DNA from 4 places in the Streptomyces sp. NPDC020965 genome. Region 3 is predicted to be linked to each of the others. Evidence: riboswitches for the same ligand, from Rfam matches in the RefSeq annotation. Region 3 holds a riboswitch; each other region holds the start of a gene.
The links. A riboswitch is a leader RNA that binds a small molecule or an ion and turns the genes downstream of it on or off. The one in region 3 is predicted to bind cobalamin.

Region 1 (4,203 bases), on a different contig from region 3:
TGCGGGGACGCGACGGTACGGGCACCGAGATCGGCGACGACCAGGGCGACCGCCCCGCCGAGCGCCGCGACCGGCAGCAGCGTCCGGTGGGTGGCCCCGACCAGCAGCCGGGCGGCGTGCGGCACGATCAGACCGATGAAGCCGACCGCGCCGCTGACCGCCACCAGCACGGCGGTGACCAGGGAGACGAGCACGAAGACGGCGGCACGGAAACGGGCCACGTCCAGCCCGAGCACGGTGGCGCCCTCCTCCCCCACCAGCAGCAGATCGAGCGGTTTGGCGAGCGCGAGCAGCAGCGGCAGGGCGAACCCGAGGACGATCGCGGGCAGCAGCACACTGTCCCAACGAGCGCTGCCGAGACCGCCGAGCGACCAGTAGAGGGCCTCCCGGAAGTGCTCCGGCCGCGCGGACGCCACCAGGGCGAGGGTGGTGAGCGCGGTGAAGATGTACGAGACGGTCACGCCCGCCAGCACCAACCGGGTGCCGGTCATCGCGCCGTCGCGCCTGGCCAGCCCGTAGACGAGGAAGAGCGCACAGAGCGCCCCGACGAACGCCCCGGCTGGCGTGGCCACGGCGGTGGTGGTGCCGATGCCCAGGACGAGGACGGTGACGGCCCCGGTGGACGCGCCGGAGGAGATGCCGAGCAGGAACGGGTCGGCGAGCCGGTTGCGGACGAGGGCCTGGAGGACGGTGCCGGCGACGGCGAGCCCGGCGCCCACGAGCGCGCCGAGGAGGACGCGGGGCAGCCGTACGTCGATGATGATCGTGCGGAAGGGGCTGGGTTCGGCGCCCGGCAGCAGGGCGTCGATGACCTGCCCGGGCGGTATGCGTACGGAGCCGAGGCCGAGGCCCGCGACGACCGCGACCGCGAGGGCGATCAGCAGCGCGACGACCACGGCTCCGTAGCGGAGGCGCGACTTCACCGGGTGATCTGCCCCGCGAGCTTGGCGATGGCGTCGGGTGCGCGCACCCCGAGCACGGCGTCGGAGAGCGGCAGCACGGCGAACCGCTTGTTCTTGATCGCCGGGACGTCGCGCAGCACCGGGTCGTTCAGCAGCCGCTTCTTCTTCTGCTCGACGGTGGTGGCGCCGTAGTCGTAGATGACGACGATCTCGGGCTTGCGCGCCACGACCTGTTCCCAGGTGGCGTCGCCGAAGGACTTGTCGAGGTCGGCGAAGACATTGCGCCCGCCGGCACGGGTGATCAGCTCATTGCCGATGCCCTTGCCGCCCGCCGTGAAGGCGGTCTTGTCGCCGCTGTCGTAGACGAAGACGGGGACCGGGGCGCGGCCCTTCAGCGACTCCCCGGTCTTCGCGAGCGTGGCGCGGGCGCCGGCGATCCACTCCTGGGCGCGGGGCCCGACGCCGAAGGTGCGGCCGATCTCCTCGACCTCGCGGTAGAGGTCGTCGACGGTGGTCCGCTTCTTGGTGCAGTACTCCAGGTTGAGACGGGTGTCGATGCCGGACTTCTTCAGCTCTTCGCGGGTGCGGCCGTCCTTGGCCTCGAAGGCGCTGCCGTAGCCGCCGTAGACGAAGTCGGGGTTGGCGGCGAGGAGCTTCTCCTTGGAGGGGTACTCCTTGGCCAGGACGGGGATCGCGTCGTACGCCTTCTTGTGGCGCGGGAGGACCGCGTCGTCCAGATAGGCGGTGCCGACGACGGATTTCGCCAGACCGAGTTCGAGCATGATCTCGGTGACGTGCTGGTTCATGGTGACGGCCCGCTCGGGGGCGGCCCGATAGGTCGTCTTCACACCGCAGTTGTCGACGGTGTACGGGAACGAGGCGCCCGGCTGGGCGGCGTCGGAGCCCTTCTCGCTCTTGTCGTCGTCGCCCGCACCGCAGGCGGTGGTGGCGGCGAGGAGCGGGAGCAGCAGGGCGGCTATGAGTGCGGAACGGCGCCTGGACATGACGGGGTACGGCCTCCTCCGGGGATTTCCACGTCCCCTAGATGGTGGGAGAAGGGCGGCGGGTCAGTTCCTGGCTGCCAAGCGGGAACGCTTGGTCACAGTGGCGGGACCGCGCCGGATTCACACCGGCTTCCTGGGTCCTGCCGCCCTGTTCAGTTGGTCCGGGGGTCAGTATGCCCCGGACCACCGCGCGACGATCTTCACGCCCCCGCCTACTGCCCGCCGCGCCACTCGCCGCACCCCCTGATGCCCAGCACCCGCCGCCCGCCGCACACTGTCGCGTACCGCCCGCCGTGCCCTTCCGCGTACCGCCCGTCTCACACTTCCGCGTACCGCTCGACGATCTTCACTTCCTCCTCGGTGACCTCGCCGTCCACGATGCGGTACGAGCGGAACTGGAAGGACCCCACATCGTCGCTGTCGGCGGTGGAGACCAGGACGTAGTGGGCGCCGGGCTCGTTCGCGTAGGTGATGTCCGTACGGGAGGGGTACGCCTCGGTCGCGGTGTGCGAGTGGTAGATGATCACCGGCTCTTCGTCGTTGTCGTCCATCTCCCGGTAGAGCTTCAGCAGGTCGGCCGAGTCGAACTCGTAGAACGTGGGCGAGCGGGCCGCGTTCAGCATGGGGATGAAGCGCTCGGCGCGCCCGGTGCCCTCAGGGCCGGCGACGACGCCGCACGCCTCGTCGGGGTGGTCGGCGCGGGCATGCGCCACGATCTTGTCGAAGAGAACCTGGGTGAGCGTCAACATGCCGATCAGGATAGACAGGCGACCGCCCCGTACCGAGGAGTGGTACGGGGCGGTCCGCATGCCGGACACCGGGCCCTCCGGCTGGGGGCACCTGCCGGCCGGTCAGCGTTTGGCGAAGGCCGTGCCGTCCGGGTTCCGCCGCTTCAGCATCAGATACGACACACCCAGCAGCAGCGCCCAGACCGGCGCGCAGTAGAGCGAGACCCTGGCGTCCTTGTCGATCCCCATCAGCACGACCACCATGCCGATGAAGGCCAGCGCGAACCAGCTCGTCCAGGGCGCGCCGGGAGCCTTGAAGGTGGACTGCGGCAGCTCGCCCCGGTCGGCCTTGGCCCGGTAGCGGATCTGGCTGATCAGAATCATCACCCACGCCCACATACCGGAGATGGTGGCGAAGGAGACGATCTTGTTGAATGCCTCACCGGGCCACTGGTAGTTGATCCAGACACCGAACATCATCAGGCAGGCCGAGAAGGTCGTGCCGATCAGCGGGGTGCCGTTCTTGGTCAGCCGGGTGAAGACCTTCGGGCCCTGGCTGTTGAGCGCCAGGTCGCGCAGCATCCGGCCGGTGGAGTACATACCGGAGTTGCAGGAGGAGAGCGCGGCCGTGAGGACGACGAAGTTGACGATGCCCGCGCCGACGGCGAGGCCCATCTTGTCGAAGGCGGCGACGAACGGGGAGATGCCCGGCTGGAAGTTGGTCCAGGAGACCACCGACAGGATCATGGTCAGCGCGCCGATGTAGAAGACGGCGATCCGCCACGGCACGGTGTTGATGGCCTTCGGCAGGGTCTTCTCGGGGTCCTTGGACTCGCCCGCCGTGACACCGACCAGCTCGACGGCGAGGAAGGCGAACATCACGATCTGGAGCGTCATCAGCGTGCCGCCGATGCCCTTGGGGAAGAAGCCGCCGTCGCTCCAGAGCAGCGAGACGGAGGCGGTGTCGCCCGCGTCGGAGAAGCCCAGAGTGAGGATGCCGATACAGATGAGGATCATGCCGACGATGGCGGTGACCTTCACCATGGAGAACCAGAACTCCAGCTCACCGAAGAGCTTCACGGAGATCAGGTTCGCCCCGTAGAGGATCAGCGTGAAGATCAGCGCGGAGACCCATTGGGGAATGTCGAACCAGTACGTCATGTACTGCGCCGCCGCCGTGACCTCGGTCATTCCGGTGACGACCCAGAAGAGCCAGTACGTCCACCCGGTGGCGAAGCCCGCGAAGGGGCCGATGAACTCCCGCGCGTACTCGGAGAAGGATCCCGAGACGGGGCGGTACATGAGCAGCTCGCCCAGCGCCCGCATGATGAAGAAGATCACCAGGCCCGCGATGGCGTAGGCCAGGATGAGACTCGGTCCGGCCTTGGAGATGGCCTTGCCGGCGCCCAGGAAGAGGCCGGTGCCGATCGCTCCGCCGATCGCGATCATCTGGATCTGGCGGGCGCCTAGTGCGCGGTGGTAGCCCTGGCTGTCGCCACCGCCCGATGGTCCGGCGACGCCCTCGCCTTCGTGCCCGTCTTCTTTGTCGACCCGCACTGTGGTCATCGT
Region 2 (4,203 bases), on a different contig from region 3:
GCATCGCTCTGACGGTGCCCGCCGTTCTCGGTGCCTTCGCCCTGACGGTGCTGCCCGCCGCCGCGACCACCTCCCCGGCGCAGATCGCCACCTCGAAGACCAACGGCGTCGCCTACCTCAAGTCCCTCCAGGCCGCCGATGGTTCGTACGCGGGCTCCGGCCTGTCCAACGAGTGGGCGCTGAGCGCGCTGGCCGCGGCCGGCACGGCGGCCGTGGACGTCACGCCCGGCGGCGACGCCACCAAGAACGCCCGCAAGGTCTACCGAGACCTGCTCGCCACCTCCGGCTGGCCCTCCGCGACCCCGGTGGTCACCGACTACCAGCGCGCCACCCTCAATGCGTACGCGGCGGGCATCGACCCGGCGCGCGTCTCTGCCTCCCGCAACCTCATCGCCGACATCTACGGCTACTGGCAGACCGCGGAGACCGGTTACTTCGGTCCCTCCGCCAACTACAACGGCACGGTCTTCGCCGCGCTCGCCCTCGCCGGGGCCAAGACGCAGGCGGGCGCGCAGCGGGTGCCGCAGTCGCTGCTGACCTCGATGGTCAACCGGATCCGGGCCAACCAGCACAACGACGGCGGCTGGAACTACAGCAAGGCCGAGGGCAGCCCGACCGAGCTGGCCAAGCCGGGCGACATCGATATGACCGGTGCCTCCATGGCCGCCCTCTGCGCCTCGGGCGTGCCGAACACCGACCCGGACATCACCCAGGCCAAGGCGTTCCTCAAGAGCAAGATCATCAGCAACTCCGGTGCGTTCAACGCCATGTACGGGGTGAACACCAACTCCAACGGCTGGGCCGTCTCCGGTCTCAACGCCTGTGGCATCAACCCGCAGACCGGTGACTTCCTCACCCCGCTGGGCAAGACCCCGGTGGACTTCCTCATCGCCCAGCAGTTCAACCCCGGTGGCGGCTTCAAGTACCTGCCCAGCCAGACCACGCCGTCCACGTACGCCTCCGCCGACGGTCTGCGCGCCGTCGCCGGGGCCGGGTTCACCGCGACTCCTCCGGTGCCGACCACGGTGGGCGCGCCCCAGTGGGTCGCCCAGGCCGCCTTCACCGCGGGTACGGCCACCCGGCTGGCGCTGACGGTCGACGACGGCGCGGGGAACCTGAAGGTCTGCTCGGTGGCCTTCACCCCGACCGGCACCACGACCACCCTGGGCGAGGTGCTCGCCGCCGCCACGACCGCGGCCACCCCGGCCGGCTGTGTCACGGCCGTCACCCCGTCGTACGGCACCGGCACCATCACGGCCGTGAACGGCAAGGCCAACAGCGGCTCTTCGACCTGGAAGGCCAGCGTGGACGGCGCCGCCTTCACCGCGGCCACCCGCGGCAAGGTGATCAACCTCGGCGACACCGTCGCGCTGCGCTGGGGTAGCTGAACCACCCCGGCGCGGGTCCCGGCGTCCCTTGCCGGGGAGCCGGGACCCGCGCCGGGCCGTTCCCAGGGGGCGAGGTCTAGAACGCGGTCCAGGTGAACGCGACCTGGTCGCCGGCGTTCAGCCGGAACTGGCAGCCGCCGACCGGTGTCGGGGTGCCGTTGACGGATATGTTCCAGTAGGCCACGCCGCCTCCGGAGACCTGCTTGATGGTGTCGACGGAGAAGTCGTCGAACGACGCGTACCAGGCGCCGTCCCAGGTGAAGTTTCTCGTCCGGGCGGCATCGTCGAGCGCGGCGGTCGGGGTGGGCACCGCGGTCGGATTCGCGCCACCGTTGGTGCCGTCGCACTTATGGGTGCCGCCGGTGGCGGTCGTCACATCATGGCCCTTGGTCTTGATCCGACCCTTGAAGAGCAGGCCGTTCGGGCCCTGGACGGTCAGGTTCACCTTGACCGGCGTGTTCGTGTTCACCGGTGTGGTGGTGGAGTGGGCCACGGCCGGCGCGCTGGTGAGGGCGAGGCAGAGAGCCGCAGTGGTGATCACCGTGCGGCGGGCGAGGGTCTGACGCATGACGTTGCCTTCCTGGCATGGGTCCCGGCCGCCCGCCCGAGACCCCGTACCGCCCGTGCGCGTATCGCCCCCCCGGTCGCGCGGCCCCTGGAGCGGGGCAGGCGAACGGGTGGCGGAGAACCCGGGGTTCGGGGCTTCGCGCTGCGGACCGTGACAGTGAGAAGCGATACGCGGGGAACGCGGGGTTTTCCGACTCGCGGCACCTACGCGCCACACACGGTTGCAGGCCAGCGCCGGATTCACACCGGCTTCCCCCCATCGTCCACGCATTCAGTTGTCGCTCCGGCCGGAGCCGGGGCAGACGCATCGTATGGCCTGATCCCATGAGTCGGCCAGGGTTTCCCGCGATCCCGGATCCGGAACGCGCCGGTGAACAGCACCGAGTTCGCGGCCCTTCACATGAACGTCCGTTGCCCGGCAGCGACGTACCCTCGGTCCTCACCCGCGGGGCCGTTGAGTGCCGGGCATCAACTCCACGCGTACGTCACCGCTGTCCTGGAGGACGTACGTGCTGCCGGTACGGGCCGTCCAGCCCACCGGGAGCAGGTAGTAGCGCCCGCTGCGTTCGATGAGCCGCCGCAGTCCGCTGTAGCGGTACCGGTAGTGTGCGTCCTCACCCAGGTCCTCCACCACCACACCGGGGCCGGCCAGGCTGAGGCGTTCGGTGCTCAGGACCACGACGGCGGTGCGCCGCAGCACATGGTCGGCGGCCGTCCGCGCCTCCTGCTCGCCGAGCCGGGTGGTCGCGAGGCTGGCGGCCCACATCAGCGACAGACAGGCCACGAAGGCGGGGAGCGCGCGGCTCCAGAGCCCGCCGGGGGCGGGCGCCGCGCGGGCGCCCGGGAACCGGCCCAGCAACAGCCCGACGCCGAGCAGCAGGGGCGCGGTCCATTCGTACGGGTCGATCCGCCGCCACAGGAGCAGCAGCACCAACCCGGCTGACACGATGAGCGGATGGGCGCGGGCCACACCGCGCAGGACGCGGTCGATCAGCGCCGTCGCCCGGTTCCGGCCGGCGAACTCGTCTCCGGCGGCGAGCCGGCTCGCCGCCAGCACGACCAGGGCGAGGGCCACGGCCAGGGGCGGCTTGACGAGGTTCAGGCTCTGCATCGACAGCTCGGCAAAGCCGAAGCCCAGGCTGAAGGCGTCCAGCCGGAAGTACTGGTAGTAGGCGGTCAGATAGAGCGCGCCCAGGAAATACATGATCGCCACGAGGAACGACGCCTGCGCCGCGACGGCGCCGAGCAGGCCCGTGGCCGTCGTCGGGATCCCGCCCGCACCGTCGGGGGCCGCACCGGCCGCACCAGCAGGGCTCGCCGGGTCGGCCCGGGCCGCGAGTCGGCGCCGGGCGGCGGCCACGGAGCTGCTCGGCGTCGATGCCGTACGGGCAGCTCCGCGCCGCGCGGTACCGGCTGACCAGGACCGCCGGTACCGCGCGCCCCGCCGACCGGCGTCCGCGGCGCCACGGGCGTTCGGGGCGTTTCCGGTGTCCGCGGCGTTCGCGGCGTCCCTGGCTGCCAAGCCGCCAGCCCCTTCCGTAGTGGTGGTCAGGAGTCGGATACCTCGGGGCAGGGTTCCGGCGACGGGCTCGGACCGGACGGCCGGGGACCGGGTGCCCCGGACGGTGCGTCGGACGACGAGTCCGACGGTGTCGGTGCGGGAGAGGTGGATGGGCACTCCTCGGGCGGGAGGCAGACCTCGCCCTCCGGGCAGCCGCCGGGGTCGCCGATCGTGCCTCCGACATCGCTGCCGGTGCCGCCCCCGCTGTCACCGCCGCCGCTGGGGTCGAGCCCGCCCGCGGTGGCCGGAGGTTCGTCGCTCGCCACCGGCGGGGGAGCCACCGGCGGCACCGGATCGCCTCCGTACGAGCCGCCGCCCGAGCCTTCCGCCCCGGCCCCGCCCCGGCCGTCCCGCCCCTCCGGATCGGCCACCCGTCGCTCCGGGCTGTTCCCGGGCGTGGGCCGCTCCGTCGTCCCCGGCCCCTCCGTGGGGCCGCTCTCCGACGCGCCGGCGCCGGGCCGGGCCTGGGCGGGCGCGTCGACAGGCTGCCGCGGTGGCCCCGGTTCCCGGTCCTGCCCCTCCGGCCCGCCGCCGGCGCAGCCGCCCACCACGATCACCAGAGCCACGGAAGCGGCACAGCGGCGCACCCGTCCCGCTCGGTGTCTCGGTTGGCCTGGATGCGTCGGATGGTGCGGAAATCGCGGATATCGCCGAAAATTCATAGGGTCCCCCTGCGGTTGACCGCCC
Region 3 (4,203 bases):
CAGCTCTGGGCCTCGCGGGAGGAGGCGGCGGCCCACGCCGAGGAGAACATCGATGACTACATCACCGGCCGGTTCGGCAGCAATCTCCTCTACACCTATCGGGCGCGGATGCTGACGCTCGCCTTCCGGGACCTCTCCCGCGCCGCGACGGACGCCGCCCGCGCGACCATGGAGGAACAAGGCGCACTCACCCCGGTCATCGATGAATTCATCGCCGAGGCCGGTGAGTACCACTGGTTCCTGCTGGCGGATGTGCTGAGCAGCCGGGCCGATACACCTCTCCGGCAGGACGCCCGCTTCGATCTGGACGCCTTCGCGGCCGATCCGGGCCCGGTGGAGCGTTTCGCACTCACCGCTCCGGGGAAGCGCACCTTCACTCTGTCGCCGAAGCAGGTCGAGTTGATCGGAACGTACCTCGCGCAGTTCGGCGACGCGGCGTGGGGAATCGGCCGAATGTTGACCAAAGTCAGGTTCCAGGATCTGGTTCGCACCGCGAATCTTGACTGAAGCCTCTTATCGCTCCGAGCCGATGTCACGGCGACCGGTTTGCATCATGCCAGGTCAGAGCAAGCATGATTTTAAAACTTTCTTATATATATAGAGAAATTCCTCCGTGATCACTTAAATATGAGTCACCCTGTCCGGAGCAGCCACCGCCGACTGAGCCCAGATCCAGACACGGGGAATGGAGCAGCCCGAGAGACACAGCCCGCCTCGGTGGGATCTCATGAGGAGAACGGGTAACGGTGACCACAGCACACGCAGCGACAGAGAGTTGTCCGAGTCAGCCGCTGAAAGAGCTCCGGATAGCTGTCTACGCAGAGAACGAACTGCTTCGGCTGGGCTTGCAGAGCATGCTCGCGAGGGCCTTTCCGGCACCGAACGTCCAGTTCCTGCACGATGAAACCGATCGCGTTCGCCTTCCCACGGATGTTGTTGTCCTGTCCACGTCCAACAGGAAACGTCTACCCGAGACGCCACCGGAGCGAAGCATCCCGGCACCCCGAGTGCTGGTGATCGTCGATGACGCCTGGATCGAGTCGGGAGACGTCCTCAGGGACTTCCCGGCCGACGGATATCTGGCCCGGGAGGATCTGACGGCCGATTCGCTGCACCGCGCCTTCTCCGATATGGCGTCCGGGCGGATGCCGCTACCGCTCCCCCTGGGCAGGAAGCTGTTCGACCGGGCGCGCGAGGGCGCGGGGCCGGTGCCCACGCGATCGATTCGGCTCACCCCGCGCGAGGAGGAGGCCCTGCTCCATCTGGTGGCCGGGCTCAGCAACCGGCAGATCGCGCGCCAGTTGGGCATCTCCGAACACGGCGTCAAGCGGCTGGTGAGCAGTGTCCTGATCAAGTTGGGGGTCACCAACCGCACGGCCGCGGTCGCGGCGGCGCTCCAGTCGGGGCTGGTCGCCTCGGGCTGACCGCACCGGGTAGGTGCCGGTGCCCCCCACCGCCGGCACCTTCCCCCGACCGACGGCCCTGAGGCCGATAGCGCTCGGGCCTCGGTCACCCCGACGAACCACCCCGCGCCCCGTGAACCACCCCGGACGCACATCACACCCCACGCACCGCTCCGGGCGCACGCCCCAAGCTCTCGCGCACCCTCACGCGCCGCCGCCGGAGCCAAGCGTCTCCCGCCGCACGAGCCCCCCCTCGCCCCGCCCGGGAAGCCCCCCCCAACCCCCCGGCGGGGGCTCCCGCGACACACCCCTCGCTGGCCCTCCCCGGCCCTTCCCCGGCCCCTGCGGGCCCCCGCCCGCCCTCCGTCGAGGCACCCCGCCCACCCCCGTACGCCCGCCCCGCCAAGGGCCCGCAGGGCCGTCTTTGGATCGCTCCCGCACCGGCACGACACAACATCTGGGGGGTGCCTCATCCAATCGCCCCCACATGTATGCTCGTCCTCGCTGTCGTCCGCAGAGGAATCCGGTGTGAATCCGGAACTGTCCCGCAACGGTGTGCTGTGGTGCGCTTTGTCGTACCCGCAAGTCCGAGCGTCTGCCGACAGCGCACCCGGCTCGACCGACCCGGGTGCCGAGACGTCCGGGCCTCGCGGCTGGGCCGGTGGACGCCGTACGCAGTGCTGCCCTCTTCCGGGGTACGCATGTGCCCCGGCACCGCCTCCTCCGCCCGTCGGCCCGCGAGCCGAGCGAGGGAGAGCACCACGTGACCATCGCGCCAGCCGATCCGGCTTCAGGCATCTCCGAGCAGATGTCCGAGCAGCTTGCGGACGGACCCGGGACCGCACTGCTGCGGATCCTGACCGACCTCACCGCCGATCTGCCGGACACCGACCCCGGACGCGTCGCCGCCGCCGCGCTGCGCGGTCGGCACGCCGGGTCGGACACGGCCGAACTGCGCGGACTCGCCACCGACGCCGCCGCGGGTCTGATCTCCGACGACCCCGCCTACTCCCGGCTCGCCGCCCGGCTGCTGACCCGCACCATCGCCGAGGAGGCGGCGGGCCAGGGCTCCGTCTCGTTCTCCGCTTCGGTCGCCGTCGGTCACGCCGAGGGGCTGATCGCCGACCGCACGGCCGCGTTCGTGGAGCTGCACTCCGCCCGGCTGGACGAGATCATCGACCGCGAGGCCGACGACCGCTTCGGCTACTTCGGTCTGCGCACCCTCTACAGCCGCTACCTGCTGCGCCACCCCATCACCCGCCAGGTGGTCGAGACCCCGCAGTACTTCATGCTGCGCGTGGCCTGCGGGCTGGCCGAGGACGACTCGGTCCGCGCCCTGGACGAGGTCGCCGCGCTCTACCGACTGATGAGCCGGCTGGACTACCTCCCCTCCTCCCCCACGCTCTTCAACTCCGGCACCCGGCACCCGCAGATGTCCTCCTGCTACCTGCTGGACTCCCCGCTGGACGAGCTGGACTCGATCTACGACCGGTACCACCAGGTCGCCCGGCTCTCCAAGCACGCGGGCGGCATCGGGCTCTCGTACTCCCGCATCCGCGCCCGCGGTTCGCTGATCCGGGGCACCAACGGCCACTCCAACGGCATCGTCCCGTTCCTGAAGACCCTCGACGCCTCGGTGGCGGCCGTGAACCAGGGCGGCAGGCGCAAGGGCGCCGCCGCCGTCTACCTGGAGACCTGGCACGCGGACATCGAGGAGTTCCTGGAGCTGCGCGACAACACCGGTGAGGACGCCCGGCGTACGCACAACCTGAACCTCGCGCACTGGGTGCCGGACGAGTTCATGCGCCGCGTCCAGGCCGACACCGACTGGTCGCTGTTCTCCCCCGCCGACGTGCCCGAGCTGGTCGACCTGTGGGGCGACGAGTTCGACGCCGCCTACCGGTCCGCCGAGACCAGGGGCCTGGCCCGGAAGACCATGCCGGCCCGTGAGCTGTACGGCCGGATGATGCGGACCCTCGCGCAGACCGGCAACGGCTGGATGACCTTCAAGGACGCCTCCAACCGGACGGCCAACCAGACCGCCGAGCCCGGCCACACCGTGCACTCCTCGAATCTCTGCACCGAGATCCTGGAGGTCACCGACGACGGCGAGACGGCCGTCTGCAACCTCGGCTCGGTCAACCTCGGCGCCTTCGTCGTGGGCGACGACATCGACTGGGAGCGGCTGGACAGCACCGTCCGTACCGCCGTCACCTTCCTCGACCGCGTCGTGGACATCAACTTCTACCCGACCGAGCAGGCCGGCCGCTCCAACAGCCGCTGGCGCCCGGTGGGCCTGGGCGCGATGGGCCTCCAGGACGTCTTCTTCCAGCTCAAGCTGCCGTTCGACTCCCCGGCCGCCCGCGCGCTCTCCACCCGGATCGCCGAGCGGATCATGCTCGCCGCGTACGAGGCGTCCGCCGAACTCGCCGAGCGCCACGGCCCGCTGCCGGCCTGGGAGAAGACCCGTACGGCGCGTGGCGTGTTCCACCCCGACCACTACGGCGTCGAGTCGGCCTGGCCGGAGCGCTGGGCCGCGCTGCGCGAGCGGGTCGCCACCACCGGTATGCGCAACTCGCTCCTCCTCGCCATCGCACCGACCGCGACGATCGCCTCCATCGCCGGTGTGTACGAGTGCATCGAGCCGCAGGTCTCCAACCTCTTCAAGCGGGAGACGCTCTCCGGCGAGTTCCTCCAGGTCAACTCGTACCTGGTGGCCGAGTTGAAGCGGCTGGGCGTCTGGGACGCGCAGACCCGGGAGGCGCTGCGCGAGTCCAGCGGCTCGGTCCAGGACTTCACC
Region 4 (4,203 bases), on a different contig from region 3:
CGCTGCCCCTCGCCACCGGCGACCCCACCACCACCGCCGCGCACGACGAGAACAGCTGGGACCGCTGGAGCGCGTACGGCTGCCCCTTCTACAACCGCGATCTGAGCTGGCTCGGCACCGGGGCGGGCCCCGCCCTCAACACCGAGATCAAGAAGGCCGCCCAGCGGGCCGGTGCGGACTTCGTGGACCTCGGCCGGCTGCTCGAAGGGCACCAGGTCTGTGGCAAGGACCCCCTCCAGACCTCCTTCGCCGCCGACGGCACCATCGTCAGACCGACCGCCGCGCGGGCCGAGTGGGCCCGCTATCTGCCCCGTACGAGGGCCGGACTGCCCGCCGACGAGGAGCGCGAGCTGCTCCATCCGAACTACTACGGACAGCGGGCGCTCGGCCGGTGTCTGACCCTGGTCGTCAGCAAGCTGCCCACCACGGCCGTGGGTTCGACCGCGCGGTGCGTCGGCGCGGCGGGGCAGGCGCCGGACGCGGTCACCGTCTCGTACGCCGACTGACGCCGGAGCCCCCACCGGACGGATCGGACCGGTGGGGGCGGCGGCCTCGGTTCAGCTCCTGGCGGCCGTCGCGCGCCGCGCCGTGCTCGCGCCGTCGCGCGGGGCGGCCCTTGGCACGAGGAGTCGCTCGGTCAGTTCGCCGAAGACCAGCCCGAAGACCGTCCACAGGGTCGCCTGGATCGCGAGCGTCGACAGCCGGAACTCCCAGACCACCGAGGCGGGGAAGCCCTTCGGCACCTCGTTGTACGACGGCAGGAACGCGAAGGCGATCCCCACGGCGACGACGAACGCCGCTCCCGCCACGGCCGTCGCGTGCCAGTTCCCCAGCCGGGGGGCGAGCCGCTTCCCCAGGATCACCGCGGCCACCGCGAGCAGCACGCTGAGCACGACCATCAGGAAGTACACGGTCGTGCGTTCGCCGATGGTGTCCGGGTCGCCGACGGCCGGCGGATTCGGCGGATACTTCAGATACGGCACGACGTACACGGCCAGCAGCGCGCCGAGGGCGACCAGCGCGGCCGTCGCGCGCGGACCGAACCGGCCGACGCGGCCGAGGGCGACACAGGTGGCGAGCGCCGCGACGCCACCGACGGCGACGCCGAAGACCAGCAGACCGGTGGCGAGTCCGGCGGTGGACTGCATGGTCCGGCTGACCAGCTCCTCGCCGCCGTGCTCATGGCTGTTGGCCTCCTCGAAGGCGATGGCCGCGTCGACCGGGCCCTCTCCGAGGAAGTACGCGACGGCCAGGGCGACGGCGCCGGCGATCAGGCCCGCGACCATGCCGCGGACGAGCAGGGCTCTGACGGATATGGAGTTCATGGATGGTTCCCCTGGGCGATGTCGATGAGACGGGTGCTGAGTGGTCGTGCCTCAGTGGTGCTGTCTCAGTGGCAGGGGAAGCCGAGGAGATGGCGGCCGTCGTGCACCCATTCGTGCACGCTTTCGCCCGAGATGAGCGAGGTGGCGCCCTGCTCGGCGCCGACGAAGTAGAGCAGGATCAGTGCCAGGACGCCGGTGAAGACGGCCCAGGGCGCGATCTCCTTGAGCGATACGGGGACGATCGCCGGTGCGGTCGGTGACACGGACGCCGATGCGGCGGACTGGGCCATGGCAGAACCTCCAGAGGGAACACGCGTCCCGTTCGTGGTGCCGTGAAGACGAGGGTGCCGGGTCTGACTTCCCGCGGAGATACGGGTACACAGTGGCGCGACCGTGCCGGATTCGCACCGGACTTCCGTCACACCTTCGTCATGTACACGCGACCGTACCGCTTGAGGGCGGGGGCCGCCATGGCGTGGGATGGCCGAAAACAACGGCCCCCGGGGGGGGCCTGACGGAAGGGGCGGATATGACGGTACGGCTGACACTGGTCTCACCGGCGACCACGAGCGCGCTGCGGGAGGCGCGCTTCGGGGGCGATGAGGGACTCGACGGACCGGGCCTGCGTGCCGCCGGGGCCGCCGCGGGCGCGCTGCCGCGCCCGGACCGGGCGCTGACCGGCCCCTCCCGCCGCTGCCGCGAGACGGCGACGGCGCTGGGCCTGCGACCGGAGCGGGTACCGGCGCCCGCCGACTGCGCCATGGGCACCTGGCACGGCCGGACCCTGGACGAGGTGAGCGCGGCGGAGCCCGCCGCCGTCTCCCGCTGGCTCAGCGACCCTTCGGCGGCGCCGCACGGCGGGGAGTCCCTGCGGGAGTTGTGCGGGCGGGTGGGGGCGTGGCTGGATTCGCTGGACCCCGGCCATGTGGTGGCGGTGGTGGAGCCGGGGGTCGTCCGCGCGACGACCGTCCGGGCGCTGGACCTGCCCCTGGAGACCTTCTGGCGGCTGGACGTCGCCCCGCTCACCCTGACGCGCCTCTCGGGCCGCCTCAACCGCTGGAACCTCCGGTGCGGGTCCGCCCCCGGGGGCGGGTGAGCGTGCGGCGACGGAGTCCACCGACCCGGAACGGCCCCCGGGCCATCAAATGCCGGCTCCCGGTCCAACGGCGTTGTTAGCGTGTGCCGTTGAATGAGGGGAAGACGATAGATGACATCGACCACGTTCCACATCGGGGGAGAGCTCGGCGTACGGCGGCTCGGCTTCGGAGCCATGCGACTGCCGACCGAGCCCGGCCCCGATCGGGAAACCTCACTGAACATCGCCAGGCGCGCCGTCGAGTTGGGCGTCACGCTGATCGACACCGCGCACATGTACGGCGGGGGCGCCAACGAGGAACTGCTCGCCGAGGCCCTGTACCCGTACCCGGACGGGCTGCTCATCACCACGAAGGTGGGCATTGCGCGATCGAGTCCCACCGCCCAGTGGAAGCTCGACGCACGGCCCGACGTCCTGCGCGACCAGGTCGACCACGCCCTGCGCCGACTGCGCGTCGACCGGCTCGACCTGCTGCAACTGCACCGCATCGATCCGGAGACCCCCCTCGCCGACCAGCTCGGCGCGCTGCGGGAACTCCAGACCGCGGGCAAGATCGGACTGATCGGGCTGTCCGAGATCACCGTCACCGAACTCGACCAGGCGCGGCGGATCGTCGAGGTCGCGAGCGTGCAGAACCGGTACAGCGTGGTGGACCGCGAGCACGAGCCCGTACTCGCGGCCTGCGAGGCGGCGGGGATCGCGTTCCTGCCGTGGCGGCCGGTCGCCGAAGCGGCTCCGGGCGGGGCGGCTTCGGGCGGAGCGGCTTCGGGCGGAGCGGCCGAGCTGGCCGCGGTGGCGGCGGAACTCGACGCGACCCCGGCGCAGGTCGCGCTCGCGTGGCTGCTCGACCACTCCCCGGTCATTCTCCCGATCCCCGGCACCGGCCGGCTCGACCATCTGGAGGAGAACGTGGCCGCGGCCGATCTCCGGCTGACCCCGGTACACCGGGAGCGTCTGGACCGGCTGGGGCCCTCCGGCGGGGTAGGCGTCTGAACCCCGGCGACGGGCTCGCCGGGTGAGGGAGCGTCGGCGGCCCCCGGTATCCAGGAGGCCGCCGACGCCAAGGGGTGGGGTCAGCGCTTCAGGATGCCCTCGAACTTCGCCCAGTCGTACATCTGGTGCACCGCCTGTCCGAGGATCGGCACGCTGATGTGCTCGAACACGTCCTCGATCAGGTCGATGTCACCGGTCACGATCAGCGGCCCGGTGATGTTGAGCAGGCCACCGGAGCGGGGCTCCCGCTCCTGGGCGTGGGCGGTACCGCCCGACAGTGCCAGGGCCATACCGGCCGCCATCGCCACCACTACACCCGCACTGCGTACACGACGGAACATCAGCTCTCCGTTTCTGGGGACCTCAGGCTCTCCGCACCCGCGCATGTCAACCAGCCCTGAGGGCAGGGGAGTTGGGGGAAACATCGCCGCGCGGGCCGAAGTGATGATCAGCTTGCCATCGGGTCAAGGGCAAGTAAAGTGCCTGCCAGGAAGTAAATGATCATCACATCGGGAGTGGTCCCGCCGATACCCCGGGCGCCCTCGCTGCCGGACGGTTCGTCAGCCGGGCCGCACCACTTCACCGTTGAGCTCGCCCTCGCGCGCGCGGAGCAGGCGGTTCACGGTGGCGCGCGCCTCCCGGGTCCGCTCCAGTGCCGCGAGGGTCTCCGGGGCCACGGTGCGTGCGCGGGATCCGCCGTCGGCGGAGTGGCGCAGGACCTCGGCCCGTATCAGGCGGTTGCTCTCCCGCAGATGGCCCAGCAGTTGGGAACGGGCGTCGGTGGCCAGC

Region 1: linked by a shared signal. The riboswitch ahead of ACH4S7_RS06295 (ABC transporter substrate-binding protein) and the one ahead of ACH4S7_RS10365 (ribonucleoside-diphosphate reductase subunit alpha) in region 3 are both predicted to bind cobalamin.
Region 2: linked by a shared signal. The riboswitch ahead of ACH4S7_RS35780 (DUF4430 domain-containing protein) and the one ahead of ACH4S7_RS10365 (ribonucleoside-diphosphate reductase subunit alpha) in region 3 are both predicted to bind cobalamin.
Region 4: linked by a shared signal. The riboswitch ahead of ACH4S7_RS21775 (CbtB domain-containing protein) and the one ahead of ACH4S7_RS10365 (ribonucleoside-diphosphate reductase subunit alpha) in region 3 are both predicted to bind cobalamin.

The regions. Positions count from the first base shown of each region.
Region 1 covers NZ_JBIRRE010000001.1:1,447,744-1,451,946, forward strand. Annotated here, with positions in the region: gene ACH4S7_RS06290 (FecCD family ABC transporter permease) at 1-923, opposite strand, end outside; gene ACH4S7_RS06295 (ABC transporter substrate-binding protein) at 920-1,906, opposite strand; cobalamin riboswitch at 1,950-2,109, opposite strand; gene ACH4S7_RS06300 (Mov34/MPN/PAD-1 family protein) at 2,224-2,655, opposite strand; gene ACH4S7_RS06305 (amino acid permease) at 2,758-4,200, opposite strand.
Region 2 covers NZ_JBIRRE010000020.1:56,127-60,329, forward strand. Annotated here, with positions in the region: gene ACH4S7_RS35775 (hypothetical protein) at 1-1,388, shown strand, start outside; gene ACH4S7_RS35780 (DUF4430 domain-containing protein) at 1,465-1,956, opposite strand; cobalamin riboswitch at 2,118-2,242, opposite strand; gene ACH4S7_RS35785 (hypothetical protein) at 2,395-3,477, opposite strand; gene ACH4S7_RS35790 (hypothetical protein) at 3,504-4,082, opposite strand.
Region 3 covers NZ_JBIRRE010000002.1:777,098-781,300, reverse strand. Annotated here, with positions in the region: gene ACH4S7_RS10375 (B12-binding domain-containing radical SAM protein) at 1-507, shown strand, start outside; gene ACH4S7_RS10370 (LuxR C-terminal-related transcriptional regulator) at 1,014-1,424, shown strand; cobalamin riboswitch at 1,878-2,021, shown strand; gene ACH4S7_RS10365 (ribonucleoside-diphosphate reductase subunit alpha) at 2,167-4,203, shown strand, end outside.
Region 4 covers NZ_JBIRRE010000007.1:90,289-94,491, reverse strand. Annotated here, with positions in the region: gene ACH4S7_RS21785 (hypothetical protein) at 1-506, shown strand, start outside; gene ACH4S7_RS21780 (CbtA family protein) at 558-1,325, opposite strand; gene ACH4S7_RS21775 (CbtB domain-containing protein) at 1,391-1,615, opposite strand; cobalamin riboswitch at 1,653-1,781, opposite strand; gene ACH4S7_RS21770 (histidine phosphatase family protein) at 1,855-2,421, shown strand; gene ACH4S7_RS21765 (aldo/keto reductase) at 2,533-3,414, shown strand; gene ACH4S7_RS21760 (hypothetical protein) at 3,495-3,755, opposite strand; gene ACH4S7_RS21755 (hypothetical protein) at 3,975-4,203, opposite strand, start outside.